2 regions of the Desulfovibrio inopinatus DSM 10711 genome follow, and region 1 is predicted to be linked to the other one. Evidence: predicted binding sites of a transcription regulator. Region 1 holds the regulator's gene; the other holds the start of a gene.
The links. Region 1 encodes sigma-54, which starts transcription at its own class of promoters, with help from an activator protein. Its sites were predicted from a motif close to CTGGCACGGNNNNTGCTT; they were not measured.

Region 1 (15,039 bases):
GGCCATGAGCCCCTTGGCCAGGAAAGAGTAACCCCAGTGATGCTTCAGACTTCGTCATATTCTTAATCCGTGTTTATTCCTATTCAGGGCATCCTGCCACTTTGACGTTATTTTTATGCTGCATTTTTGCCGAATTTTATAAATTAGTTCAATGGGATGGAGTGCCAAAATGCTCAAGTCAAAGAATATAATAGAGGAGATTCGCTGTCTAGTTTTCAAGTCTACTCATTTGATTTGACGCAGATCATCGATCAAAAAGTAAATCAATACGGAATTCCAAATCTTCTCCTCTTTCTTTGTAATATTAATATAGTTGTTTATTGAAAAAGACTCAGCTCATTGTAAGGTATAAATGCATATTTCTTGATAATTGTTGCCTATTCCTCTCGAACTTGATGTCACCGATGGAAATGCGTCAGGCGGACTGCTTGAAAAGCGTCGTTATTGTATGGATATGAATGGTCGTAACGCTTGAAAAAAAACATAATGCGTTGATTTCTCTCATACATTGTACTGAACCAGCTCCAGTGCAGTGAATGTGGAGTGAATGCAATTCACTCATAAGTCTGAAAGATGCGAAATCGAAGCTTTGTACCGTGATGCTGAGAGAATAAGAGTGATGTATTTTTGACAAAAGTGGGGACCTACGGCATATTATTTATTACTCTGGATCTTCAGGCCTCTGCCGCGTCGAGTGATCATGCGCTGTAGGGTGGAAAGAAAGGACGAGGGGATATGCCCTGTGTGCGCGATATCCGTTTGGCCAGTCGCTCAGGGCCTCATGGGGGAAAATGTTTAACTTTTCATAGGGGGAGACCATGCGTATTCTGGTTCTTGCGACAACACTGCTGTGTACTGCAATCCTGACGATTCCTGCCTTTGCCGATACCGCTGTTCCGGATTTGAAGGGCACGTGGGATTTGACATACGAAGCGGCGATCCAAAACAACACGGAAGAGGAGCAGGCGAAACGACACATGGACGACACAGGTTTTTCCAGCCTGGATGTTGTAATAACGATCGATAAACAGGAAGGATTCAAGTTTTCGGGTACGAAAGCCTCCAAGAAGAGAACGGAAAAACTTTCGGGTGTCATCGGCTTTGACAACCAGTCCGCCTACATGGTGGATGAAGACGGCATGATGATATGCCGTATTGTGAGCCCCGATAAGATAGAGCAAATCTATCTTCACGTCACCACGAACAGATCCGTTGCCTCGCGCGGTATGATGACGCGGAGACATTGATTGTGACTCCTCTGCGATAAGAGATACACAAAGAATGCAATGCAAGGGGCGGTTCACGAACCGTCTCCTTGCACATGAACGCCTACAATCCTCGACGAAAGCTTTGGGGAAATGTTCACCTTCGCACAAGTGAAGATCATGGCATTGGAGTCGATGCAGCTCCAGATGCAAACACAGCCTTTATGTGAAGTCCGGTCAAATCTCCAACAGTATGTTGTTTTCAATTGCGCTCAGAATTTGTTGCGCTTTTTCAAAAAGGTGGCTCGGATTGATCGGACCATAGAGGACGGTATCGGACGATGAGTTTCCGATTTCGATTTGTTTTTGTTGGCTTTGGGGATTTCTTTGGACTTGCTTGGATTTTGAAATGAGGGGAGGCCTCATATTGATGTCCTATTACATTGAAATAAAATGATTTTAAGTTGTGTGTTGGGGCGTTGCCCCCAAAGTTGAAGATGGCATCTTGCTGTCGGATAACAATGTGGCCGAAAACGCCATCCGTCCCTTTGCGGTCGGTCGGGAAAAACTGGCTCTTTTCGGGTTCGCCCAAAGGCGCTGCGGCAAGCGCGGCTTTGTACAGCCTTGTCGAGACCGCGAAGGCCAACAGTCTGGAGCCGCTGCGGTATCTGCACTTTCTTTTTAAAAGGCTGCCGTATATGAGGTCCGCTGACGAGAGAAGAGGCTTGTTGCCACAGTATCTTGCCGCCGAGGAATTGGCGTGGAAAAAAATGTTGAAGATTGGAATAGCTTGGAAAAATGCGCTTACCCAGGAACAGTGAATCACCCCGGACGTTCTTGCTGGCCATGTGGGACAACCCCAGCGTCGTCCCTGGCCAGTAAGCATCGGTCAGTCATTTTCTGCAATGAAAGCGCACAAACAATGAGAGAGAGTCATGGAGACAATACCCAACTGTCCGCAGTGCAACTGCGAATATGTGTACCACGACGGCAGCATGTACGTTTGCCCCGAGTGCGCCCTGGAGTTCCAAGCTGCTGATGCAGCCGCCGACGCGGGAGAAAAGGTGTACAAGGACGCCAACGGCGCTGTTTTAGTCGATGGCGATACGGTCATCATCATGCAGGATTTGAAGGTGAAAGGCGCTTCCGGCCCCATCAAGAAGGGCACGAAGGTGAAAAACATCAAACTGATCGAGCCCACAGACGGCGTACACGACATTTCCTGCAAGATTCCCGGCTTCGGGGCGATGTTTCTCAAAACATCGGTCGTCAAGAAAGGCTAATGCTTGCAAGGGTTGTGAGGAGTGGTCCCGAAATGTGGGGCCGCTTCTCGGGCATGTGAGAGGCTGATTTTTTTCCCGCCAAGCTCAGCTGCAGACGCAATTTCGTCCCGCCGCCTTCGCCGCGTATAACGCTTCGTCAGCTTTGATCACGAGTTTTTCTGGGGGAATGTTTTCTTGCGGTATGGCTGAAGCCACGCCAAGAGAGAGGGTGACATAGCTCTCGACAGTGGATTTTTCATGAGGAATCGCCATGCTGGCGACAGCCTCTCGTATTTCTTCGGCCATTCTTTGAGCGCCTTCTATGTCGGTATTGGGCAAGATAATGATGAATTTTTCGCCGCCGACAAGGCCTATGACTGCAACAGCTTCATAAGTCTCGTTATCGGGCAGAATGCCAAGCCCGTTATTCCTCCCAAAAAGAATCGTCGCAACGAGAGGAAATACGACACGCACATTTACAAAGAACGACATCTCGTAGAGCGCTTTTTTTGTAAACTCAAAGAGTTCAGACGAATCGCTACTCGTTCGAGAAGTTGGAGATTACTTTCTTGGCAATGGTCATTATCGCTTCATGTCGAGTTATACTCAAAAGTGGTGTTTGAAGAGGTAGGAGGGGTGACGTACCCTGTCGGGTGAGAATCCACTATGGAAACCGCGACAAACTGGAGGTAAGTCCCCTATGAGCAAGGGTAGTATTTCGATCTTCGAGGATCAAGCTGCAAAGCGGAATATGTTGACAGAATTGGCTCGGCAAGGAGCAAGGCAGATTTTGGCGCAAGCTCTTGAAATCGAGGTTCAAGAACTATTGGAACGTGTTGCTCAGCCTCTTGCTGACGGTAAAAGGGGCGTTGTCCGAAACGGTTATCTTCCTGAATGTGATATTCTTACTGGAGCGGGTCCGGTCCCCGTGGAGGTGCCGAAGGTTCGCGACAGAACTGGCAACGGGATCAAATTCACCTCCAAACTTGTTCCGCCGTATCTGAAGCGTACGGAGAGCGTCGAAGATTTTTTACCTTTGCTGTACCTGCACGGCATTTCCACCGGCGACTTTAAAGAGGTTTTAGCCGCATTGTTCGGATATAAAGCGCAAGGGTTGTCCTCAAGCAGCATCGGCCGATTGAAGCAACAATGGCAGGGCGAAAGGAATGGAACAAGCGTTCCTTGAAGGGGCACCATTACATCTCCATCTGGGCTGACGGCGTGTACTTCAATATTCGGGCTGATGATGACCGCCAATGCATGCTTGTGGTCATTGGTGCTACGACGGATGGTCGCAAAGAGCTTCTTGCCGTGGAAGACGGGTTCCGTGAATCCGAGCAAAGCTGGTACGAATTGCTCGTCGATCTCAAAACTCGTGGTCTGGAAATCCCTCCCAGCCTGGCTATTGCAGACGGTGTCCTCGGTTTTTGGGCGGCATTGCGTAAACTCTTTCCTGGAACCAAGCAGCAACGCTGTTGGGTTCACAAAACGGCCAATGTTCTCAATAAGCTGCCCAAATCCATTCAAAAGAAAGCCAAGGCCGGTTTGCATGAAGTTTGGATGGCTGCAACGCGTGAGAAGGCGAATAAGGCTTTCGATTTGTTTCTCAAAAAGTACGAAGCTAAATATCCCAAGGCTGCGCAATGTCTCAAAAAGTACGACTAACCCTATTGAATCGACCTTTGCCACGTTCGATTGCGGACGAGTAAAACCAGGGGCTGTGCTTCGCGGGATACGATTCTGGCCATGGTCTTCAAGCTGGTTCAATCTGCGCAACAAAGCTGGCGCCGATTACGCGGATATAAACTGCTCGACAAACTGATTGCTGGTGCGAAATTCGTCAACGGCGAAGAAGTGTTGGCTGAAGAAGTGGATGAATCTGGCAGGGAAGCCGCCTGACCACAAACACCACATTTGACTATAATTCGTAAAACTGATCGCGAACCGCAACCCCAAACAAAAAATTACCCCTAATTTTTTTGTAAAACTACACGTTCAAGTCCACAGTCGGTTGCTAGGATATAAGTCTGGAAGTTCTACAGCCCCCCATATTGAGAATTGTTGAGATTCTAAACGTATAAAAATTTACTAGAAGCCATGTGAGCGTGCGCGGACTACTTCGGAATGCACACTCACATGGGGCTTTCCTGATTAACGAGAGTGACGGATTGCCTACTGCTTGGGTTTACTTTCCTTTCGGGAAAAAATGGTAATACCGGCGACCTTAGAAGCTTTCCCCGGTTCCAGGTATTTGACAATCATGGTGTCCTGATCCCTCAGCGAACCGATGAACACTCCATCTTCGTCAGCCATATAGAGATCCATTGTTGTCTCGTCGATGACGCCTACCAGTTGTTCTTTTGCTTTTGATGAGGATTTGGAGCCGTGAAAGGCCCTACCGTCCTGCTTATCAATAGTGAGAGTAAAGTCTACATGTAGGAATTTCGGAATGTTTGATTCCTCGGTATGAGCGAGTTTACCCACGACAACAGCGTCGGACGTTCCCGTCCATACACCCGTGATATCAGGGATTGCGCCTGCGCCTGTGCTTTGCTCCGCGGCCAAAGTTGGGATCACTGGTAAAGCGCAACTAAAAAAAAGTAAGAAGATCAATATACGCATGTGAGACATTGATTCCTCCTGGGGTTTGTGCCGCAATAGCGTATGTTCATGTAGGCTAGCGACAATATTGTCAATCGAATTGATTCACTCTTAGTATGGTGCTCCTTACAATAGGAAGGCTTCATCAAACAAGGAATTTATATATTTCCTCAGAAGTAATGTCATGAAGCAAGAAAACAAACCGTGGGCAATCCTGAAGATGAACCGCAAACGCAACTCCACGATCAAGCCGTGGAAGACGTTCAAAATGAGTCGTGAGAAATTTGAAGCTATGTTGCTCAATGATCCAGAAGAATGGACCGAGATAACCGACACGCTATACATGGAACTAATACTATTTAAAGGCATTCTAAAAAAGTCAATGATTCCAATGTAGGTATTTCACCGTCCATCCCATCTCCTCGTGCCTCGATAAAACGGATTGCAGACAGAAGTTCAGGTGCATTCAAGTCTTGTATAGGTCTTGCCCCAAGAGAAGAGAAAATGTTGTTTTCGAGGCGTTGAATTGTATCGAGGCTATGGGAAGCACTCCGGTCGGCTTGTACTTTCCGTGCCGTTCACGCGCCACAAGCTCGAAGGTTATGGCTTCTGCTTGCGTTTCGGCCTTCTCTGCTTTTCGGGCCTCGCTTGGGTTGATGCCGTTGGCAAGAAGTTTCCGAGCTTCGTCACGTCGTTCACGGGCCTCTTTCAATGTCACGTTAGGATAGACACCAAGAGAAATCATTTTTTCCTTGCCGCCAAAGAAACAGCGAAATCCCCACCACTTTGAGGAATTGGGACGCACTTCCAGAAAAAGACCGCGTTCGTCCTTCAACCGTTGTGGCTTCGGTCCCGGCTTTGCGTTCTTGATAGCGATGTCCGTTAAGGCCATAGGAAGACCTCCAGGGATGTTGAAATGATAGCAGTTACCCAGGTAGGGAAAGCACTACCCAGAAACTTACCCAGGCGTTACCCAGGATGTCAACACACCACGCTGGACAGTATCGGACAATCAATTTCCGATTTCTATTTGTTTTTATTGGACTTTTGGATTTTTTTGGACTTGCTTGGATTGTGATATGGCGGAGAGGGTGGGATTCGAACCCACGTACGGGCTATTAACCCGTAACTCGATTTCGAGTCGAGCGCGTTACGGCCGGACTTCGCTACCTCTCCGCATGAGAGATGTGTCCCGAACGGGAAGGGCATTATTAGATGAGGTTTTGGGGAAAATCAAGCATTTTTCTTGGCTCGTCGTTGACGAAAGAAATCTTTTATCAGTTGAGAGCATTCTTCCTCGAGCAGACCGGGAATGACTTCGACCCGGTGATTGAGGAAGGGAAGATCGAAACCGTCCAGTTTGGAGCGGGCCGCACCGGTTTTGGGGTCGGTTGCGCCGTATATAAGCGTTTTGACGCGGGCATGCACCAGCGCCCCCACGCACATCAGACAGGGTTCGAGCGTGACGCACATGACTGTGTCGGTGAGTCGGTAGTTCGACAGGGCGGTTGCCGCTCGGCGCAGGGCAACGATTTCGGCGTGGGCCGTCGGGTCGTTGCGCCGGATGGTTTCATTTCCGGCTTCGGCCAACAGCTCTCCGCCCGCCCCGATGATGACCGCGCCGACCGGCACGTCGTCATGACGGCCGGCACGTTCGGCTTGCTCCAGGGCAAGACGCATGGCCTGTTCCCAGGAGGTCCAGCCAGGCGGCGGGGAGGGCAGAGGGAGTGTCACGTTATAAATCGATTAGCCGTTTTGGCGCAGATAGTTGACGCCGTTTTCAAACAGCACCGTCCCCAGTGTTGGCCGTGCGCCGCGCGTCCAGTTCGGGTGGTTGGTCGGATGATTGAACGCTTCAGGGTGTGGCATCAATCCGAGGATGCGGCCTGACGGATCGGTCAATCCGGCAATACCCAGCGGTGAGCCATTCGGATTGTAGGGATATTCCTGTGTCGGTTCTGATACGTTGGGCAACGTATATTGAAGCGCAATAAGATTGTTGTCACACAGCGCTTGCAAGACAGCATCTTCCTTCGGGATGACTTTACCTTCGCCATGACGGACAGGTAATTCCAGTGCGTCGACACCTTTGGTGAAGACACAGGGGGAATTCTGATTGGCGCGGAGCCATACCCAGCGGTCTTCGAATCGAGCTGAATCATTGGCCGACAGTGTTAACGATCGAGTAAAATAGTTCTTGTCAACGGCAGGCAAAAGACCGAGTTTGACGAGCAACTGAAAGCCGTTGCAAATCCCCAGGATGATGCCGCCGCGATCAAGAAAATCTTTGAGCTGATCAAGAAGTGGCGCACCATCTTCGGTTTTCGCATACTTCCAGCGAAGTGCTCCGGCCTGAGCCGCTCCCAGATCGTCGCCATCGAGGAATCCACCGGGAAATACAAGGAAATTATACGCATCAAGGCGATGGCGGCCGGCTTTGATGTCGGAAAAATACATGATTGTCGTTTCGTCGGAACCGGCAATTGTGGCGGCGTGTGCAGATTCTGCTTCACAATTGGTGCCATATCCGGTAATGACGGCCGTTTTTACCTGGGGCATTTCCCCCTCCTTTCTTGAAAAAAAAAGTCCGGTCGCTTAGATGACTACCGGACGGCAACATAATGACCCCCCCGGTTCACGTCAACCAAAGCTACAGGGATGGTGACTGGTCGGGACGTTATTTGGCGAGTGATTTCCGGGCGAATACCGCCCCCCTTGGCCCTTGGGGCATTAACCGAGTGCATCGAGCCGTATAAGGACAGTTTTATGAAAACAAAATTTATCTTTGTGACGGGCGGCGTGTTGTCGTCGTTAGGGAAAGGCCTGGCTGCCGCCTCCATTGGCGCGCTGCTGGAGGCCCGTGGTCTGAAGGTCACCATCCAGAAACTTGACCCGTATATCAACGTTGACCCCGGCACCATGAACCCCTTCCAGCACGGGGAAGTGTATGTCACCGATGACGGTGCCGAAACCGACCTCGACCTGGGTCATTACGAACGCTACCTCAGCGTGGCTATGAGCCAGAACAACAACTGCACGTCGGGGAGAATTTATCACACGGTTATCACCAAAGAACGCCGCGGTGATTACTTGGGTGGAACTGTCCAGGTGATTCCCCACATTACCGATGAAATTAAACGTTCCATCTTGGGGGTCGCCAATGACGAAGATGTCGCTATTATCGAAATCGGCGGCACCGTTGGGGATATCGAAGGGCAGCCGTTCCTGGAAGCCATTCGACAGATGCGGTCTGAACTCGGAAAAGAAAACGTTCTCTATATCCACCTGACACTTGTGCCGTATCTGAAAGTAGCCGGTGAAGTAAAAACCAAACCGACACAACACAGTGTTAAAGAACTGCGCAGCATCGGTATTCAACCCGACATCATTATATGTCGGAGTGAAGTCGACCTTTCGTCCGATATTAAAGCCAAGATTGCCTTGTTCTGTAACGTTGATCAGGACGCTGTGTTCTGTGCAGTCGATGTTGGCAATATCTATGAGGTTCCATTGAATCTCTATTCTGAAGGAGTCGATCAGAAGATTGCCATTTTGCTCCGCCTGCCGGCCAAGAACGCCAATTTGAAAGCGTGGATGGAGTTGACCCGCAAGCTCGCCAGTCCCAAAGGCTCGGTGACCATCGGGATTGTCGGGAAGTACGTTGACCTCAAAGAAGCCTACAAAAGTTTGCATGAATCTTTGGTTCATGGCGGTGTGGCCAATGATGTTGCCGTGGAACTCAAGTACGTCAATTCCGAAGAAATCGACCCGAAAAACGTGGCTGCCGAGTTGACCGGTGTTGATGGCATTTTGGTTCCCGGTGGCTTTGGGACACGCGGTATTCGTGGAAAAATTGAATCCATTCGCTATGCTCGCGAACATAAAATCCCCTTTCTCGGCATATGCCTGGGCATGCAATGCGCTGTGATTGAATATGCGAGAAATGTTCTTGGGCTTGATGGTGCCGATTCCGAGGAATTTAATCCGACATGTGCTGATCCGGTCATTTATCTGATGAAGGAATGGTACGATTTCAGAACAAAGAAAGTGGAACGCCGCGACGAAGATTCGGCCAAAGGCGGAACCATGCGGCTCGGCGCCTATCCATGCAAGGTTCGAACTGGAACAAAGGCGTACGAAGCGTACGGCGTTGAAGAAATTTCGGAACGCCATCGGCATCGTTTCGAATTTAATAAAGCCTACTACGACGAACTCGAAAAAGCAGGCATCGTGTTCAGTGGGGTGTCCCCGGACGAAGAGCTTGTTGAAGTCATCGAATTGGCTGACCATCCCTGGTTTGTCGGCAGTCAGTTCCATCCGGAGTTTAAAAGCCGCCCCATGAATCCACACCCGTTGTTTCGCGATTTCGTCAAAGCCGCCAAGGTGTATCATGGGTAAGGCCAATGCATGTGGTGAGCTTGGGGTGCGCTTGGGAGCAACGGCATGAGCGATGGACCCAAAGTGATTGACCCAAAGTTGGCAGCCAAGCGCGTGAAACTGTTTGTCATGGATGTCGATGGTGTCTTGACCGACGGTGGCGTATACTATGATTCGCAGGGTGGAACCGTTGGCCGCCGCTTTAACGTGCAGGACGGTCTGGGCATTAAAATTGCTCAGGCCGCCGGCTTGGATATGGCTGTTATCAGTGGATTGCGGAGTACTCCGGTCGTCAAACGCATGGAAGAACTTGGCATCACGGAATATCACGGCGGGCACCTTCACAAATTACCAATTCTTGAAGGCATTTTGGAACAGCGAGGATTGGACTTTTCCCAGGTGGCATTTCTCGGTGATGACTGGATTGATGCGAGCATCCTCAAGCGCGTCGGCCTGCCGATGAGCGTTCCGAATGCACAACCTGAAATCCTTGAGATGGCTGCGTGGATCACGACACGACGAGGAGGAGATGGCGCCGTACGAGATGCTATTCGTTTCATTCTTGATGCACAGAATCGATGGGAACCGATGTGGCGACACTGGTCGGCATAATCATCACTCAAGGCTCGACAGGATTGATGAAGGGGAGTACTAGCTTCAAGGCATCTTTTTTGCTATGAAGACTCTCCCAGCGTAGAGGATGGTGTGCGCGTGTTGTCGCATGCTGTCCTGCGCGAGAATATGAAAACCAAGACGGATTATGGCACTCGAACTCAGACAACAACTCAAGCTGTCCCAGCAACTTGTTATGACGCCGCAATTACAGCAGGCGATCAAATTATTGCAGCTTTCACGTGTGGAACTCCTTGAGACTGTGCAGACTGAGATGTTGGAGAATCCTCTCCTGGAAGAAGCGGCCGAAGAGGAAAAGATTGAAAGAGCCGCACGCGACGAGCGTACCATTGACGCCAATACCACAGATGGCGCGATGGAAAAAGAGCTTCTGAAGAACGCGGAGTGGGACGATTATCTCGGCGATTTCTCCAGCACAGGCAAACAGGCGACGATGCGGGAATTCGAGACTCCCGAAGAAGGCATGTCGTTTGAAGCCCGATTGTCGGCCAAGACGTCACTGGAGGGGCATTTAAGCTGGCAGTTACGGTTATCCAACCTAACCGACCATGAGCTTGCTATCGCAGACGTCGTTATGGGCAACCTTGATTCGGCCGGCTATCTGCAGGCGACCATCAAGGATATTGCCGATATGGCCCATGCAGCGGAAGACGAGGTAGAGCGGGTTTTGCACCGAATTCAGCGTATGGATCCTATCGGTGTTGCTGCACGGAGTCCGAAAGAATGCCTGCTCGTTCAGCTCGAAGTGTTGGAGTATGACGACCCTGTTCTGCTGGAACTCGTCAGCGAACACCTCGAAGACCTGGAAAAGCGACGGTATAAGCCGCTCACAAAGAAGTTCAAGATAACGATGGATGATGTCAAAGAATATCTCGATATCATTCAATCACTCGACCCGTATCCAGGCGCAAGTTTTGGGTCGGGCGATCCTATCTATGTGAGCCCTGACGCTTTCGTCTATAAATACGATGATGAATTTGTTATTTTGTTGAACGAAGAGGGCTTGCCGAAACTTCAACTCAGCTCCATGTATGACGAAAATGCGCGATCCGGAGGAGATAAAGATTACCTCCAGGACAAAATGCGTTCTGCCATGTGGCTCATGAAAAGTCTCTACCAGCGACAGCGTACGTTATATAAGGTGTTGGAAAGCATCGTGAAATTTCAACGGGAGTTTTTCGAAGAGGGCGTCGGAAAAATTCGGCCTCTGATTCTGAAAGACGTTGCCGATGACATCAGCATGCATGAATCGACGGTTAGCCGAATCACGACAAGCAAGTACGTCGCGACGCCACACGGCATTTTCGAGTTGAAATTTTTCTTCAATAGTGCGCTAGGCCTTGATGATGGTGGTTCGGTTGGCTCGGAGTCTGTCAAAGCATCCATCAAACAGCTTATTGCCAATGAAGACCCCAAGAAGCCCATGAGCGACGATGCCATTGCGGACATTTTGAAGGAAACGCTCAATATCAATATTGCGCGCCGGACGGTGGCAAAATATCGTACAGCCATGAATATTCCATCGTCATCTAAACGTCGCCAAATTTTTTGACCTTGAGTTGAATTCGCAGGACATTTGTGGAGGATGTATGAACATCAGTTTTACCTTCAAGAATTTCGAGCCGTCTGAACAATTGCGCGATTACGCTGCGAAGCGGTTTGAAAAGCTTGATAAGTATGTGGTTAATACGGACAATGCCGACCTGCAGGTTAATCTTGGTGTCGAAAAGACCCGTCAGATGGCCGATGTTGTCTTTACGACGGATCGTACACATATTTCAGCCTACCATGAGTCCGAGGACATGTATGCTACCTTGGATTTGGTACATGATAAGTTGGAAGCCCAGCTTCGTAAAATTAATGAGAAATTGAAGGAGAGACGTCGGGGTGAGCGATTGGCGTCGGTCCGGACTCATTTTTTTAGCTATGATGACGATCAAGTTGGGAAAAGCGAACGCCAAATCGTTGCGATCGATAATTATAGTCCGAAGCCTATGAGCGTGGATGAAGCTGCAATGCAACTCGATACGCTCAAGTATGAATTTCTCGTATTCTTCAATTCAGAAACTGAGCGTATCAATGTCGTTTATCGCCGTAAAAGCGGAGATTTCGGCCTGATCGACCCTGGAGTGGAAGCGTAGATGCAACTGGTAGACTTTTTGGACAAAGATCTGCTTCTTCAAGATATCAAGGCGCAGACGAAGAGCGAAGTGCTGGCGGAATTGGTTGGGCCGCTCAAGACTCGATGGCCCGATCTCGATTTGGAACGGGCACGCCGTGTTTTGCTTGAACGCGAAAGCCTTGGCACCACAGGGATTGGTGACGGTGTCGCCATTCCTCACGGCAAACTTGATTCTATCGATCAGGTGGTCATTGTCGTCGGGCGGAGTTTAGCAGGTCTTGATTTCGATGCTTTGGATCAGAAACCGTGTTTCATCTTTTTTCTGGTTCTCGCACCGGAGCCGGTGGCTGGATTGCACTTGAGAATTTTGGCCCATATTTCTCGTCTCTTGTCCAGTGAATCTTTTCGATCCTCATTTGTGAATGCGAAGGACAAAGACGCCTTGTGGGATGTCTTGACGGGCGGCGTTTGATTCTTTGATCTCCATGTTTGTCTGCACTGATTGATCAAAGAGAATGCAGCTCCAATCTACCTGGGAAAAAGGAGGTGAGGGTGAGTGCGCAAGATCTCCCCGTTGTGATACTGACCGGCCTGTCCGGGGCAGGAAAATCTACAGCTCTTCGAGTGTTCGAAGATCTTGGGTTCTACTGTGTGGACGGATTGCCGACAGCATTTTTATCCGAGCTCCTGCAGTTGTTCGATACTGAGAAAATGCAGCGCTACGAAGGGCTGGCACTTGGTCTCGATATGCGCCAGCTCGATATTGGTGAAGATGCTCAAAAGACGCTTCTGCGTCATGCCCGCCACCATCACGCAACCCAAATTATCTTCCTGGAAGCTTCCACCCACGAATTATTGCGTCGATATGCCTCCTCGCGTCGTCCTCACCCACTTGAGTCGAGGAATCTCGGGTTGGAACAAGCTGTTGAACAAGAACGGCTTACAATGATGTCAATCAAAGACGCATCCGATCTTGTCCTCGACACAACACATTTTTCTGTTCACGACTTGCGTCGCCGTCTTCAAGAAAAGTGGACAGCCATGGAAGGTAAAGAGGCTTCGCTCAAGGTACATATTATGTCCTTTGGGTTCAAATATGGTCTTCCCTCCGAGTCCGATCTTGTTTTTGATTTGCGCTTTTTACCCAATCCATATTTCGACGAGGCATTGCGACCATTTTCAGGAAAAGATGCAGTGATTTCTGAATTTGTTTTGGGAAAAGATCCTGGGATGTCTTTCTTGGAGCGCCTTTCTGATTTTCTTCTGATGCTTTTACCGATGTATGCTCAGGAAGGGCGATACCGTCTGACATTGGCTTTGGGCTGTACAGGAGGACGCCACCGGTCGGTTTCTGTGGCCGAGGCAATTTTTGACAGACTGCAGACAGCCGGATACAGTGTAAGCCTGGAACATCGAAATATTGAACAGGGTTAGCTGGTAAAACGAGCAGGCGCCCGAGGGAGGCGGTTCGCCATGGACGAAGCCGCAAAAGACACAGGTCAGGTTGGCGTAGTTATTGTTACGCATACGGATTATGGAGCGCGACTCCTCAAAGCTGCCGAGTTCATTATCGGTGCGCAGGATGCTTGTCGTAGTGTGAGTGTGGATATGACACACGAAGTCGATAAAATCCTGGTGGCGATGAAAACGGCGATCAAAGAAACAGATACCGGTGCTGGTGTTCTCATCTTGACCGATATGTTTGGCGGCACGCCAACGAATTTAAGTCTCTCCTTACTTGGGGAGGGGAATCTCGAAGTGCTGACCGGGGTTAATCTTCCCATGCTGATTAAGATTCTTACTTCTCGGCAAAAGCCTTTGCAGACGCTTGCCTCTGAAGCCAAAATCGCCGGTTGTCAGGGGATTGTCGTAGCGGGCGAGGTTCTCAGGTCAAAAGTGGCTGAGGGCTAGGTATGTTTTTTGTGCGTGTCGACAATCGTCTTGTTCATGGCCAAGTCATTGAAACATGGCTTCCTTTTACACGCGCCAGGTTGATTGCTGTCGTCAATAACGACATGGCAAGCGATATCATTCGACAAGAGATTGTCTCGTTGGCCATACCAACTGGTGTTGAGATCGCTTTTTTGCCAGTTGACAATGCCGCGATGTTTTTCCATCAGAATCGATTTTCCTCGTCGGAAGTTCTTGTGTTGTTCTCAAACTGTACGGACGCCAAAACAGCATACGAAAGCGGCTTTCATTTTCGTTCTATCAACCTTGGGAATCTGCATTATGGTCCGGGAAAACGACAGGTCTGTCGGCATGTGGCGCTGAGTCCAGACGATGAAGTCTCGTTGGCATATTTTAGCGATCATGGTGTGAAAATCGATTACCGGTGCGTTCCCACCGATCCTGTGCAGGTACGTCAAGCATGAATGATTCCTGGCAGTGGTGGACTCTCGTCAGCCAATTTTTGACAGTTGGTTTTTTTTTACCGTTTTTTCGGCATTCCGTTTTCTCATTAATATAGCAATCGTTGAACGACCAATTCTTGTTGGCTACATCTTTGGAGCCATCTTTGGGCATTTGGAGCAAAGTCTCATCGTCGCATGTGTTTTTGAGTTGCTTTGGCTTGATGTTTTTGCCGCTGGCACAGTTATCCCTCCTAATGCGATTGCCTCAACGGTAGCTGCTCTTGCACTCATCGACATGTTTTCTTTGCAACAGCCTGCAATGATAAGTGTAGCCATGCTCTTGGCCATGCCACTGGCCTATCTTTTTTCGCGTGTCGAATCCGCTCACCGCGATGCAAGCAACAAAGACTTCGACCAGCTTCAAGCCTGGGTTGAGAATCTTCCTGGAGCATTGACCCCGGCGCGGCTTATTATGTTTTCCATGG
Region 2 (15,039 bases), on a different contig from region 1:
GATGTCAACGACACACTTCATATCTATACGGCCAGACAATTCCTCCCCTGGAAGTGGGTGATCATCGCAACAGTCCCCAAAGATATCTTCTTTAAAATTCCGGAACGTATCTACCACATGACACTGACATTCACCGTGGTCTGTGTGTTGTGTGTCACAATACTGATCGTTTTATTTTTCCGACGCGTTATTTTACGTCCCACCGATATCCTCATGCGCGCCGCTCGCGATATCGCGGAACGGCGCAAGCGAGAGCCCATTCCGCTCAAGTCGAACGACGAGCTTGGACGGCTGGCACGCATCATGGAGTCGCTCTGGAAAGACATCAAAGACAACGAGACAGAACTGGCGCAATGGCAGAAAAGCATGGAAGAACGCGTCATGGACCGAACTCGGGAGCTTTCACGCAAAACTGAGGAACTTGAACGCGAAATCGTTGAACGGGTCCAGCTTGAAAAATATTTGAGTGAAAGTGAAAAACTCTATCGCGACCTTTTTGAACTCGGTCTTATCGGCATGGCGGTTACCGACCCTGTGGATAAACAGTGGATTGAAGTCAATGACCGACTATGCGAAATGCTCGGCTATAGCCCAGAAGAGCTCAAGTCCATGAGTTGGACCGACATCACCCATCCTGAAGACCTAGAAAACGATATTAAGCTCTTCGAACGCCTACTTGCTGGCCGTCTCGACGGATATGTCGTAGAAAAACGTTTTGTCAAAAAAGATGGTTCTATCATTTTTACAACCATGACCATGCGTTCAGATAGAAATGGCATGAATGGGATACGACATATCTATGTGCTGATTCATGATATTACGGACCGGGTCTTGGCAGAGAAGCATCTTGCTCAAAATCAGATTGTCCTCAAAAATGTCTTTGACGCCGCCGAAATGGGAATTTGTGTCTTAAACGATAAACTTATCATTCTCGAAGCGAATGAGACATTCTTTGCCCTCTTCAACCTATCTCGTGACACCATCGGCACGGCATTGTCGGCCCTGGCGATCGATCAAAGCTTGGATAATATCATGCATGTTGCCTCTGTCGCCCTCAACCAGGACGATGTTGTTGCCGGGGAAGCCGCAATACAGACGAAGGAAAAAGCCGCGCGACGTCTGGAACTGCGTGGATATCCGCTCAAAGAAACGGGCGGTGACGCCGCAGTAGCACTTATGGTGCGTGATATCACAGCCCAGAAAGATGTCGAGGCAGCCCTCGCCGAACGTTTGACCTTCATTCAAACACTCATGGACGCTATTCCCAGTCCAATCTTCTACAAAGATGCGCGTGGCGTTTTCCAGGGATGCAACGCCGCCTTTGAACGCTTTTTCAACATCCCAAGTAGTAAAGTTGTCGGACGAACTATCTTCGATTTGGCTCCGGCCGACTTGGCTCAAGAATACCATGAACATGATCGTGCGTTACTGCATGAAGGTGGAATCCAGGTATATGAATCCAAAGTTCAACGACCGGATGGCACCAGAACCGATGTCATTTTCACAAAATCCAAGTATAGCAATCCGTTGGGAGAACAAAGTGGTATCATCGGCGTCATTGTCGAAATCGAAGAACGCAAACGGATGGAAGAAGCACTCCGAGAAAGTGAGCATCTTCTTTCCATCATTCTCGACGGCATCAAAGCCGCTTTTGTCATTATCGACTCGACATCGGGTCTTGTTCTCCAAGCAAATGACGTTGCTGCCGAAATTTTAGGCAAACCGCGGTCCAGCATAGAAAACCAATATATGAACGAAGCCATGGCTGGCTATGGGCACCTGGGCAACACAACTTGCCAGGAAGGAACAACATGTTTGGATAAGGAAACCACCTTTACCCGGCCAGATGGTGAAATTATTCCCATTCGTCGGTCATGTTTCCCCGTAACAGTCGCTGGCCAAGACTGTACTGCGGAAATTTTTTTCGATGTGACAGAACGTAAAGCCCTGGAACGTCAGCTTGCCTACGCCCAGAAACTCGAATCCATTGGACAGCTGGCGGCCGGCATCGCGCATGAAATTAACACGCCTACCCAGTTTATCGGAGACAACATCCGCTTTCTCGACCGGGCACACTCGACTTTGTCCAGCCTGCTCGACACACTTCTAGCGTTCGTCGAAAAAACAGCTCCGTTCGAAGCATTGCAGACAGATCGAGCAGACATCGAACAGGCCACAAAAAAAGCGAAACTCAAGTTTTTGCGTCAGGAAATTCCTTTAGCACTCTCCCAATCTCGTGAGGGAGTTGGACGTGTCGCGGCTATTGTCGCTGGCATGAGAAAATTCTCCCATCCCGGAACCGACGAGATGCAGCCCGTTGATGTCAATGCTGCAGTTGAAAATACGGTACTCATTGCCAAAAATGAATGGAAATACGTTGCTGATGTGGTCACGAACCTTGATCCAGACTTGCCTCTGGTGACCTGCCTCGCTGGCGATTTCAACCAAGTGGTGCTCAACTTACTCGTCAATGCCGCCCAAGCCGTGGGCGATGTTGTCAAGAATGGTGAGAAAGGCACCATCACAATCAGTACGTCATCCAAAGATGAATTTATGGTCATGACGGTTTCCGATAGCGGAGTCGGCATTCCGGAAGAGAACCGGGACAAAATTTTCAATCCGTTCTTTACCACGAAGGACGTTGGGAAAGGTACAGGACAGGGATTGGCGATTATTCAAAATATAGTCGTCAAAAAGCATGAAGGACGTATTGATTTCACGTCTGAAGAAGGAAACGGAACGACCTTCATCGTGATGCTTCCATTCGCCGGTAAACGTTGATCGCAAACCAAGGAGCGACCATGAAAAGCATTCTTCTCGTCGATGATGAACCATTGGTTCTCTCCGGCATTCGACGATCCTTGTTTGGCTTGCTTGACGATATCGATATATTGACAGCCGGAAGCGGTGCCGAAGCGCTTGATATCCTGGCTCAAGAAAATGTGGACGTCATTATTACCGACATGCGCATGCCCGGTATGGATGGCGGTGAACTCTTGATCCATGTTAAGGAACTCTATCCTCAAACTGTACGCATTATCCTCTCAGGATATACAGACAAACAATATATAATGCGTACAGTCGGACCAGCCCACCGTTTTTTGGCAAAGCCCTGTTCCGATGACGAGCTTCTCTCTACGTTGAATCAAGCAACGGCTCTCCGAGAACTCCTCAAAGACAAAACTCTACAGAATATTGTTCATAAAACAGATACATTACCGACACCACCTGAACTCTATACACAAATTATTGCCGAAGCCAGCCGAGACGATGCCGACTTAGGTCGCATTGCTAAAATTGTCAGTCAGGACATGGCGATGACCGCAAGCTTACTCAAGCTTGTGAATTCGGCCTTTTTCGGCTTTCCTCGTTCCGTTGTCACCCCCAAGGAAGCTGTCACACTCCTTGGGGTCGATGTTATTCAAGGACTGGTCTTAACGGCTCACTTCATCAAAGAATTCAATACAACCCAATTTCCATTTTTCAATCCCAGTGACCTGGAAACGCACTGCCTCATGACGGCCCGTCTCGCCAGGCTCATTTACGAACGCCATAATAACGATTCCGTCTTGATACAAATGTCCTTCTTAGCTGGAATGTTGCACGACATTGGCAAACTTATCCTTGCAACCGCCATACCTGATGAATATGCGAAAGTCATTTCGGCAAGTCGAGAAAACAACCGGGCATTGCTTTCCATGGAATATGAGCTGCTTGGTTTTTCACACGCTCATGTCGGTGGCTATCTCCTCGGATTATGGGGTTTACCCGGCCAAGTTGTCGATGCCGTTGCCTTTCACCATGAACCCGATTCTACCGAGACGTCCTTCACCCCAACGTTGGCCGTTCATATTGCCAATGTCTTTGATCATGAACTGCGGGTTGTCCATGCCGAATATGCCACGCCGATCTTCAACGACAATGCACTCGCCCGCGCAGGTGTCGCCCCAAATATAGATGCTGACCGGGAAGCATGTCTCAGCTTGTTGCCTGAAGAGTGACGAGTGTTTTTCGACTGACTCTTTCTAACGAAAGCGCATCACCCCGAGAATATTAGAATAATCGTCTGTCCAGAGACGTTTTTTATGGTCAACAGGCAAACGATGCCACTGAGGATTCTCAGCCAACGCGGTAATATCAGCTTGCTCATGCGCCATCACCGCCCATGTGGAACGAAGCTTCAAGTCTTCATCAAGTTCCCGCGTAACTGGCTTATCTTGATAGAGACCGAAAAGACCGGCTTGGTCAGCGAGATTGCCAAGTACAGGGCGCAAATCGAGAAATTGATTGCTGATATGAAATACGACAATGCCGTGTACTTTCGTTTTTTTCAGGTACAACTCCAGAGCTTCTTTGGTGATGAGATGGACCGGTATTGAATCCGAACTGAACGCATCGAGAACGAGCATATCGAAGGAATGGTCAGGACTGTCGGCCAAGGTGAGTCGAGCATCGCCGAGTTTGATATCAACTTGAGGACCGCAATCGGATAGGAAATGGAAATACGCCGTATTCTGCGCCATACGTACAACGGCCGGATTAATTTCAAAAAAAGTCAATTGTTGTTCGGGTTCAAGATAACTGACAAGTGAACCGATACCGAGGCCAATGGCCGCAATAGTATCATGCCGAGGCTGTGCATTGAACGCCGCAAAAACTTCGGCGAGTGGCCCTTGGCGATGGTAGTAACTTAGCGGCTCACACCGTCGCTCTTTATCCTGCGGCGCAATGCGTTCGGCGCCATGCAATGTGGAACCATCATATAATGTATAATATGCCGGCCTGGTTTCTCCCGGTCGGGCCTGTGCAATCACGCTGAGTTCTCCAAAAAAATTCCGCTCTTCATGCACAACATCTAATTGACCGGACGCAATCGCCATGCCCGCGAGAAAAATGCCGGCGACTCCCAACCCAAAACGAACAGGTCGATTTCGAAATGCAAAAACAACAAGTGCTCCAACGCCATTGATAATTTTCCCCGCAATCACAGCAGGTTCTGTATCAGAAAAAACAACGTGTGAACCGAAAAGCAGGATGCCAACAGCTATGACGAAAAGAACAGGAGCCAAGACATCAATCAAACGTTGGCGGGTGGCATCACCGGACGTATCTACCGTAGGTCGCAAAAAGCACGCTGCAACCAACATCAGCGGATACTCGGCAAGCGTATCAAACACCACGGGAGCAATAAGAGCATTGAAAATTCCGCCGAGTACCCCTCCGATCGACATGACAAGATAAAACTCAGTCAGTCTCGAAGCGTGGGGCCGCAGTCGAGCCAATTCTTGGTGACATACCATGGTGGTCACAAAGAAAGCGATAATGTGTACGGGAAACAGCCACCAGGTTGTGATGAATCCTTGAAAGTAAATGAGTGCAAGCGGCAGCAGAAGAAATGGCTGAAGAAGAACCATAAACCGCGGACTGATCAAGGACTTCTTGGCAAAAACAAGAACAAACGTGAGCAAATAGAGCGTAAGTGGGACAATCCACAGCAACGGGACGGCGGCGATATCTGTCGTGATATAGTTCGTCACCCCAAGCAAAAGGCTTGAAGGGACAAAAGAAAGCGCAAGCCAATGCAAACGCCTCCCCGTACTGACAGCTTCGTCCAAAGCATGGCGTTTTTGACGTGCAGCATCAAGGAGTTCTCCGGTCGTATCATGCCCACCTTGAGACAACGCCCGATGCAGAATAAACACACATCCCGTAATACATCCTGCCAAAACCATGAAACCGGCAGACCACAACCGTGTTTGCTCACTCAGCGTAAAAAACGGTTCCATGAATACGGGATAACCGAGAAGGGCAATCATACTGCCCAAATTGCTCGCGCCATACAAAAAATACGGATCATGGCTATCGACATGGCCGGTAGCCGAAAACCACCGTTGCAGCATAGGAGCCGTGGACGAAACAAGAAAAAAAGGAATCCCGACCGACATCGTCATGAGCCCGAACAACCAGGGTATAAAATACCCTTCGGACGGAGGGGAGGAAAAGCTTTCGGAGAGGCCAATCGGCATCGTCGCCATGGCAATGGCAAGAAGAAAAAGGTGAACGACCGATTGCCGTGCTGGACCGAAAACATTGAGCGAAACATGCGCGTACACATACCCGAGCAGCAATGCAGCCTGATAAAATACCATACAGGTATTCCAGACCGCAGGCGTGCCGCCAAGCAACGGCAAGACCAGTTTGCCAAACATGGGCTGGATAAAAAAAAGCAAAAAGGCGCTGACAAACATCGTCAGGGAAAAAAAGACTGCCACGTTGCCTCCCTCATCAAAAAATTCCTACCCTATGTTCCATTCGTTTCTCTCTCGGTATGATCAAACTTGAAACGCGTCCCTGTCTCATGACGAGGCAACCGCAAACGAAAGGTCGTACCGGAAGAACCTGAATCCATAGAGAGTTGGCCTCGAAGTTGCCCGGCCAAATTCGTTATAAGAATGAAGCCCATGGTGGTTGCCGTATAAATATCCATACCTTCAGGCATTCCATTCCCCGAATCCGCAACACAAAGCACCAATGTATCGCCTTCTGCAACAAACGAGACATACACACGTCCAGTTGCTTTTCCTCTGAAGGCGTGGCGCGCTGCATTGGTAACAAGCTCGTTGACCAACAATCCAAGCGGGACAGCCTGATCAATACTTAAAACAATATCCTCGAGATCGAGTTCATATTCGATCGATCGACCCAGACTATGAGCGGCCAGACTCTTGGGAACCAATTTCTCGAGATAGGTACGAAACCCAATTTGCGACAAATCTTTCGCCTGATACAATTCTTCGTGGACCAAGGCGATGCTCCTGATTCGACTTTGTGCGGCGGCCAATGTGGTACTGTCGCGACCATTATCCATCGTACCTTGTTGAATTTGAAGAAGACTCGCAACAAGTTGCAAGTTGTTTTTAACGCGGTGTGTGACCTCACGCATCAAGCTCTCTTTTTCACGAAGAGCCGAGCGCAATGCGTCTTCCTGCTGTTTGAATGCCGTGATGTTGTGGGCATGCTCTACCACCAATTCCACTTCACCGGCATCATTGAACATAGGATAGGCATAAATATCAAAGGATTGCCCGGTGATAGGACTCGTTTTTTCTACACACACCGGTTGTCCGGTATGGAACGCCGTTAAAACATGACACTCCTCACACGGACGTTCACGCCCCATAAAAATGATATAGCATGGAGCCCCAACAACGTCGGGAGGGGCTTCTTTTGAGGCGTCCCCCCGAAAATTTGTCAGAACAATACGCCAATGACGATCAAGCACAATAAGACTATCTCGAATGGAACAAAAAACACTCTGCAAAAGCTCTTGTGACTGTTTAAGCGCTGTTTGCATTTCTTGGGTGTCCCCCCCCGATTCAACAGCGGTACCACACAACATCTTCATGCTACAGAGTTCATGCTCCAAGATTGCAATTTTTTGCTTCAGCTGAGCATTCTCGGAGGCAAGTATCCCCTCGTTGCTTTTTTCTTTCGTCATACGTTCCTTGCCTTCCTCTCTCGTTCACACCATGACGCATCCCAACATATCAAACGAAAACAACAATAATGCTTAACGATGCCCAAAGGAGTCGGCCAAATCAAGAATTTCCTCATCGTGCAGTGGACGGCCAAGCTCTCGTGAACGCTTGCGGACAACTTCGGTTATATCATTGATCATCTCAGCTGGAACAGGTCGCCCGAGCGCTGCAAAGACGGCTGAGACAGCGGCTCGGCCACTTTTCTTGCCTAAAGCCGTCTGCCGGACGAGCCCAACGGTATCCGGGGAAAATGGTTCATAAAGGCTCGGATCTTTAAAAACGCCATGGACATGGAGACCAGATTCACAAGCGAACAACATGTTTCCCACAACCGGTTTATTCGGGGGCAGGGGATGGCCCGTTGCCTGCGCCACAAGCTGGCAAAGGCCAGGAAGCACGCTCACATCATACTTTTCACCAAGTTGCATGGCGGCATAGGCGCCGACTTCTTCCAAAGCGGCGATACCGGCTCGCTCTCCAAGACCAAGTACGGACACATCGGCAAAATCGGCTCCAGCCACCAAAGCAGCGACAGCATTTGCCGTCGCCATACCGAAATCGTTGTGGCAATGGACCGCGATCAACATTCCGGTCTCTTGCTGGAAATCCGTGACCATTGCTCCCATAGCCAACGGATGCAGAATCCCAACCGTGTCGGACAACCGAATTCGGGTCGCACCGGCGGCTTTCGCACAATGTGCCACAGAAATGGCAAAACTCCTCTCGGCGCGTGAAACATCCTCCAGGCCCACGGAAATAGCGGCATCTGTATGCGTTTTCGCAAAACGTACATTTTTGTCGACCATAGCCAGAAGGCGTTCTCGATCAAGATGGAGTCGCTTTTCAATATGCTCATCGGAAACAGGAACACCTATATTGAGTTGATCACAACTGGTTTCCGCGGCTTCGGCAAGCATGTCTCCACGGCACGGAGACCACAGGCTCAGCCGTGTTTTCCCCGATATGGAACGAATGGAACGAATAAGATCACGTAGCCCAGAATGACGCCCTATCACGCCACATTCAATCTCTTCCACCCCGAAAACAAGAAGGTTCTTAACAATGTCGCTTTTCAATCGCGAATCGAGATACAGCCCAAAACGCTGCTCTCCTTCGCGTAAAGTGGAATCAATAAGCATGACATCTCCATTATTATCTATAGAATTTCAGCCTATTAACATGAAGAATCGTGTCCAGGTCAATCTTTGTGATGATGTCTTCGAATGACTATGAAAGGTCACACGCATCAAAACTGTAAGCTTTTAACATACAAAATTGTACAGCCATGTCTTCATTTCCTCTATGTACAGTGACTTTTCTTTCTATGGCTTATTTCAGAAAACCATTGCCAGACAAGGACTCACAGGCATTTTTCCTCATTTTGTCATTTTTGGCACGAAGGTTGCCTATAGCTTAAACATACGGCAACCACCCTTTTACGGAGGAATTATACATGCGAAAGATAGCTATTTACGGCAAAGGCGGCATCGGCAAATCCACCACCACACAAAATACCGTCGCTGGTCTTGCCGAAATGGACAAGAAGGTCATGGTCGTTGGTTGTGACCCGAAAGCTGACTCCACCCGTCTTTTGCTCGGCGGCCTCAACCAGAGCACGGTTCTTGAAACTCTGCGTGAAGAGGGTGAAGACGTCGAACTCGAGGATATCCTTCTCGAAGGTTTCAAAGGCACTGTTTGCACAGAATCTGGCGGCCCTGAACCGGGTGTTGGCTGCGCCGGCCGCGGTATCATCACCGCCATTAACTTGCTCGAACAGCTTGGTGCCTACAAAGAAGAGAAGAATCTCGAATATGTTTTCTACGACGTTTTGGGCGACGTTGTCTGCGGCGGTTTCGCCATGCCCATGCGTGAAGGGAAAGCCCAGGAAATTTACATCGTTGTTTCCGGCGAAATGATGGCCATGTACGCAGCCAACAACATCTGCAAAGGTATCGTGAAATACGCTGATGCCGGCGGTATTCGCCTTGGTGGCCTTATCTGTAACAGCCGTAAGGTCGACAACGAAGCTGAAATGATCCAGGAACTCGCCAAACAGCTTGGCACGCAGATGATTCACTTCGTACCCCGTGACAATCAGGTTCAGCGTGCTGAAATCAACCGTAAAACAGTTATCGATTTCTCGCCCGAACATAACCAGGCTGACGAATATCGCGCTCTGGCTGGCAAAATCGAAAAGAACGACATGTTCGTCATTCCCAATCCCTTGGAAATCGAACAGCTGGAAAAACTGCTTATCGACTTCGGTATCGCTAACTAAGAGCCCGACAACACACAACACACAACGAAATCAACGGGAGTTACGTATATGCTTATCATGGTCCGCGCCATTGTCCGTCCTGAAAAAGTCGATGCAGTTTTGGCTTCGCTTCTGGACGCCGGGTTTCCTGCTGTCACCAAATTCTCTGTAGCCGGCCGCGGTAAACAACGCGGGATCAAAATCGGCGAAGTTACCTACGACGAAATTCCCAAAGTGCTTCTTATGAGCACTGTTGACGATAAAGATAAAGATTTCGTCATCAAAACTATCATGGAAGCAGCCCGCTCCGGAACAGAAGGCGCCTTTGGCGACGGTAAAATTTTCATCACTCCTGTTGAAGAAATGTATACCATCAGCTCGGGAGTCAAGGAAACCGGCAGCGCCGAGGAGGCCTAGTCATGAAAGAGATCATGGCCGTTGTGCGAATGAACATGATGAACCAGACCAAGGCCGCTTTGACAAGCGCCGGCGTCTCTTCCTTCTTCGCCCGTGAAGCGACTGGCCGCGGCATCGGCCTGGTCAATCGCCAGCTCCTGAAGGGAGCCCAAGAGGGATATGAAGAAGCAGCCGAACTTCTCGGTGAAAAAGGACGTCTGTACCCGAAACGTGTCGTCTCCGTTATCGTAGAAGACGAAAAAGTACCTGCTGTTATCGAAGCGATCATTGAAGCGAACAAAACCGGCAAGCCAGGAGATGGCAAGATCTTCGTCATGCCCTGCGCCGATGCCGTGCGTGTCCGCACTGGCGAATCCGGCACTGCCTCCATTGCCGACTAGATCGAACTCCTTTGGGCAACCCGATGTACATTCGAACGCGGGTTGTCCGAAAGGAAACCGTGACGCACACCAGCACGAACGAAGAGGAAGTTAGCACCATGCCCACCAAGACCGAAGAATATATGAAAAAGGATCCCACCGACTTCAAGGAAGAGATCCTTAAGAAATATCCGCCCAAAGTGGCAAGAAAGCGGGCCAAATCCATCGTTATTTCCAAAGGGAAAGAAAGTGATGGCCTTGAAATTCAGGCCAACGTTCGTACCATTCCCGGTATCATCACCATGCGTGGCTGCACGTATGCCGGTTGTAAGGGCGTTATTCTGGGTCCCACCCGTGACATCGTAAACATCACCCATGGCCCTGTCGGCTGCGGTTTTTACTCCTGGCTGACTCGCCGTAACCAGACGAGTGCCCCGAACCCTGAAGATCATAATTTCATGCCCTACTGCTTCACCACGGACATGCAGGATAGTGAAATTATCTTTGGTGGTGAGAAAAAGCTCATGGCCGCCATTTTGGAAGCCTACGAGATCATGAAACCCAAAGCGATCGCTTTGTTTTCCACATGTCCTGTCGGCCTCATCGGTGACGACGTCCACGCTGTTGCCCGCGAAGCCAAAGAAAAATTGGGCATCAATGTTTTCGGGTTCTCTTGTGAAGGCTACAAAGGTGTTTCCCAGTCTGCTGGTCACCACATTGCCAACAACGCCATCTTCACCAACGTTGTCGGTACCGACGACAACGGTAAAGAGGGCAAGTACAAAATCAACCTGCTCGGCGAATACAACATCGGCGGTGACGCGTTCGTTATCGAAGATCTGCTGGATCGTTGCGGTATCACGTTGGTGTCGACCTTTTCGGGTAACTCGACGTACGACCAGTTCGCCACCTGCCATACGGCAGACCTGAACGCCATCATGTGCCACCGCTCCATCAACTATGTTGCGGAAATGATGGAAACAAAATTTGGTATTCCCTGGATCAAGGTCAACTTCATCGGTGCAGAAGCCACTGCCAAGTCGTTGCGTAAGATCGCCAAGTACTTTGGTGACCAGGAACTCATCGACAAAGTAGAAGCCGTGATCGCCGAAGAAATGCCGGCCGTCAAAGCCGCTCAAGATGATGTCCGTTCACGCACGGAAGGCAAAACTGCCATGCTGTTCGTTGGTGGTTCCCGCGCTCACCACTATCAGGAACTGTTTGCTGAAATCGGCATGACAAGCATCGCCGCCGGGTATGAATTTGCTCACCGCGACGACTATGAAGGCCGTGAAGTGTTGCCCACCATTAAAGTGGACGCTGATAGCCGGAACATCGAAGAAATCGAAGTCGAACAGGATCCGACTCGCTTCAAACCGCGGAAAACCCCGGAAGAACTCGAAAAGCTTGCTGCCGAAGGATTTGAATTCAAAGATTACGACGGCATGATTCCGGAGATGAAGCCCAAGACCCTCGTCATGGACGACATCAACCAGTACGAAGCTGATAAGCTTCTCGAGTACTACAAACCCGATATCTTCTGTGCCGGTATTAAGGAAAAGTACAGCGCTCAGAAAATGGGTATCCCCATGAAGCAGCTGCATAGCTACGACTACCACGGTCCTTATGCCGCCTTCAAGGGAGCGATCAATTTCTACTATGAAATCGACCGCATGGTCAGTGCCAAAGTCTGGGATCTCGTTAAAGCCCCCTGGGAAAAGAGCCCCGAACTGGCCGCTGCCTACAACTGGGAATAATTTGCGCATCCATTGAGAAAGGGAAGAGCCATGCTTTTAAGACACACCCCCAAAGAGATAAAAGAGCGCAAAGCGCTCGTCATTAATCCGGCCAAGACCTGCCAGCCCATCGGCGCCATGTACGCGGCCCTGGGCATCCATGGATGCCTGCCTCACTCCCACGGTTCACAGGGCTGCTGTGCATACCACAGAAGTTCCTTGACCCGGCACTACAAGGACCCCATTGCTGCTGCAACGAGTTCCTTTACTGAAGGCGCCTCGGTCTTCGGTGGACAGGCCAACTTGGTCCAGGCCATTGACAACATGTTCACGGTCTATGACCCGGAAATCATTGCGGTCCACACCACCTGTTTGTCTGAAACCATCGGTGACGACGTCGCTCAGATCGCAGACAAGGCCAAACAGGACGGCAAAGTTCCTGAAGGCAAAAAGATCATTTATTGCCACACTCCGAGCTATGTCGGCTCCCATGTAACGGGTTTCTCCAACATGGTTCTCGGTATGGTCAAAGGCCTGGCCGAAAAGACGGGGAAAAAGAACGGCAAAGTCAACGTTATTCCCGGCTATGTTGAACCGTCGGACATGGAAGAAATCAAACGCTTGTCCGCGATGGTCGGTGTAAAGACCATCATGTTCCCCGACACCTCCGGTGTTGTGAACAGCCCCATGACCGGCAAATATAATATGTATCCTGATGGCGGCACCAAAATTGCCGACCTGAAGTCCTCTGGCGACAGCCTGGCTACGATTGCCTTGGGCGAATGGTCTTCGGCCGACGGTGCCAAGTACCTCGATGCCACCTACAAAGTGCCTTGCCAGGTACTCGATCTGCCCATTGGTGTAACCGCTACCGACAACTTCATCGATGCCCTGCGCAAAGCCGCCGGCGTCAACGTTCCGGACTCGGTTACCAAAGAACGCGGTGTCCTCGTCGATGCGATGTGTGACTACCAGCAGTACTTCCACCAGAAGAAGGTGGCCCTGGTTGGTGATCCTGATCAGCTCATCCCGCTGACGCAGTTCTGCATCAACTTGGGCATGTATCCCAAACACATCGTAACAGGTACCCCTGGTAATAAGTTCCGGAAACGCATGGAAGAAATGTTCGCTGAAGCGGACTTGCCCTATACGCCCAACGTAGCGGTGCCCGGCGACATGTTCCTGCTGCACCAGTGGATCAAAAACGAGCCTGTGGATCTCATCATCGGCAACACGTACTGCAAGTACATCGCCCGTGACGAAGACATTCCGATGGTACGCCATGGCTTCCCCATCCTCGACCGCTTCGGGCATTCCGTGTTCCCCTCGGTCGGTTACAAGGGTGCCATGCGGCTCATGGAACAGATGCTTAATGCCATGCTCGATAAGCGTGACCGGGAATCCTCGGAAGAAGCCTTCGAACTGGTATACTAATTCATACGAACCCAACGCACAGCACATATCCCGAGACCGGAACCTTCAAACCCCATTGTGCCGCGAATCGCCCCCACGATTCGCGGCACAATACGGGCCTAACCCGAGTACATACTCAGCACGCGGAGATTGACCCATGGAAAAACCGGAATACCACATCCTCGTCTGTAATTCTTTCCGCGCCAAAGGTGACCCCAAAGGCGTTTGCAATAAAAAAGCTGCTGATCTCATGCCCTATCTCGATGAAGAAATTCTCGATCGCGGCTTGGATGCTCTCGTCACCAGCACAGGTTGCCTGAAGCAATGTGAAGACGGCCCTGTTATGGTTGTCTATCCCCAAGGGTATTGGTACGGCAAAGTCGAATCCGAAGAAATCGTGGATGAAATCCTCGACGCTCTCGAAGACGGCGAGCCGTGCGAAAAATACCTCCTTACGTAGGCGCCTCCAAAACGCGACCAGCGCGCCTCCTTCCAAGGCCGGGCTTCACGCCCGGCCTGTTTTTTGGGTCAGCCCCCCACGTAAAACAAGACCGAACAGGCTACTGATCTATAGAAGCGAATATGCTCGTAATGGCTTTGCGTAATTGATCAAACAGATCAGGAAGTTCTGTGTGGTTGTTGTTCTTTGATGCCTTCTCCAAAGCATGAGACAAACTGCGACAGGTCTCGGCGCCGATAACGGCACATGTACTTTTTAATGCATGCGCATTAATGGATATATTTTCCAGAGTTCCTGTTGCTAACGCAGCTTCAATTGCGCCTATACGTGTTTGCATTTCTTTGAGGGAAGCGTGAAAAATACGTTCAAACTCATCCTCATCAATGCCAAGCCGTGCAGCGGCTTCACTTTTGTCGAGCAAAACAGCGTCGGTTTGTTCAATGTGCTTGGAGTCATCTTCGATAAACCCGTCATTGCCATTTGATAACAATTTGGAAAGCAATCTGGTGAGATGTTCAAAATTAATCGGCTTGCCCATATGCCCATCCATCCCGACATCCCGACATTGTTCCTTGATATTCGTCGTCACATGGGCGGTCATGGCCACAATAGGAATATCCGTATTACGTACACGGAGTTCTCCAAACCCACCTTGACGGATATATTTCGTCGCGGTCAATCCATCCATCTCCGGCATTTCAATATCCATGAGCACCGCATCAAAGGAAGTCTTCGACAAGGCTTTGATGGCTTCAAGGCCATTTTCCGCAACGGTCAATTTATGGCCGAGAAGGGCAAGATGGGCTTTGGCAACCTTGACGTTGATGGGGTTGTCTTCAACAATCAAGAGATGAAAATG

Region 2: nifH (nitrogenase iron protein) is a predicted target of sigma-54. The motif match lies at 8,929-8,946, and genes of this name have one in related genera.

The regions. Positions count from the first base shown of each region.
Region 1 is NZ_AUBP01000026.1:15,263-30,301, reverse strand. It holds gene G451_RS0115550 (ACP S-malonyltransferase) at 1-58, opposite strand, end outside; gene G451_RS32925 (hypothetical protein) at 819-1,247, shown strand; partial or broken gene G451_RS35025 (transposase domain-containing protein) at 1,723-2,026, shown strand; gene G451_RS0115520 (zinc ribbon domain-containing protein YjdM) at 2,141-2,488, shown strand; gene G451_RS34585 (diguanylate cyclase domain-containing protein) at 2,573-2,959, opposite strand; gene G451_RS35365 (hypothetical protein) at 2,858-3,124, shown strand; partial or broken gene G451_RS33710 (IS256 family transposase) at 3,168-4,366, shown strand; gene G451_RS0115505 (hypothetical protein) at 4,640-5,098, opposite strand; gene G451_RS0115500 (hypothetical protein) at 5,253-5,465, shown strand; gene G451_RS35360 (hypothetical protein) at 5,428-5,574, opposite strand; gene G451_RS0115495 (Arm DNA-binding domain-containing protein) at 5,535-5,960, opposite strand; tRNA gene G451_RS0115490 (tRNA-Ser) at 6,149-6,244, opposite strand; gene tadA (tRNA adenosine(34) deaminase TadA) at 6,302-6,802, opposite strand; gene G451_RS0115480 (phosphoribosylformylglycinamidine synthase subunit PurQ) at 6,815-7,627, opposite strand; gene G451_RS0115475 (CTP synthase) at 7,835-9,466, shown strand; gene G451_RS0115470 (KdsC family phosphatase) at 9,512-10,057, shown strand; gene rpoN (RNA polymerase factor sigma-54) at 10,206-11,630, shown strand; gene hpf (ribosome hibernation-promoting factor, HPF/YfiA family) at 11,668-12,219, shown strand; gene G451_RS0115455 (PTS sugar transporter subunit IIA) at 12,220-12,672, shown strand; gene rapZ (RNase adapter RapZ) at 12,747-13,634, shown strand; gene G451_RS0115445 (PTS sugar transporter subunit IIA) at 13,674-14,111, shown strand; gene G451_RS0115440 (PTS sugar transporter subunit IIB) at 14,114-14,575, shown strand; gene G451_RS29730 (PTS sugar transporter subunit IIC) at 14,589-15,039, shown strand, end outside.
Region 2 is NZ_AUBP01000007.1:140,985-156,023, reverse strand. It holds gene G451_RS32490 (PAS domain S-box protein) at 1-2,781, shown strand, start outside; gene G451_RS0108145 (response regulator) at 2,802-4,001, shown strand; gene G451_RS0108140 (spermidine synthase) at 4,026-6,272, opposite strand; gene G451_RS32485 (PAS domain-containing sensor histidine kinase) at 6,302-7,498, opposite strand; gene G451_RS0108130 (homocitrate synthase/isopropylmalate synthase family protein) at 7,571-8,677, opposite strand; gene nifH (nitrogenase iron protein) at 8,992-9,816, shown strand; gene G451_RS0108120 (P-II family nitrogen regulator) at 9,865-10,212, shown strand; gene G451_RS0108115 (P-II family nitrogen regulator) at 10,215-10,592, shown strand; gene nifD (nitrogenase molybdenum-iron protein alpha chain) at 10,691-12,328, shown strand; gene nifK (nitrogenase molybdenum-iron protein subunit beta) at 12,359-13,741, shown strand; gene G451_RS0108100 ((2Fe-2S) ferredoxin domain-containing protein) at 13,878-14,180, shown strand; gene G451_RS32480 (ABC transporter substrate-binding protein) at 14,281-15,039, opposite strand, start outside.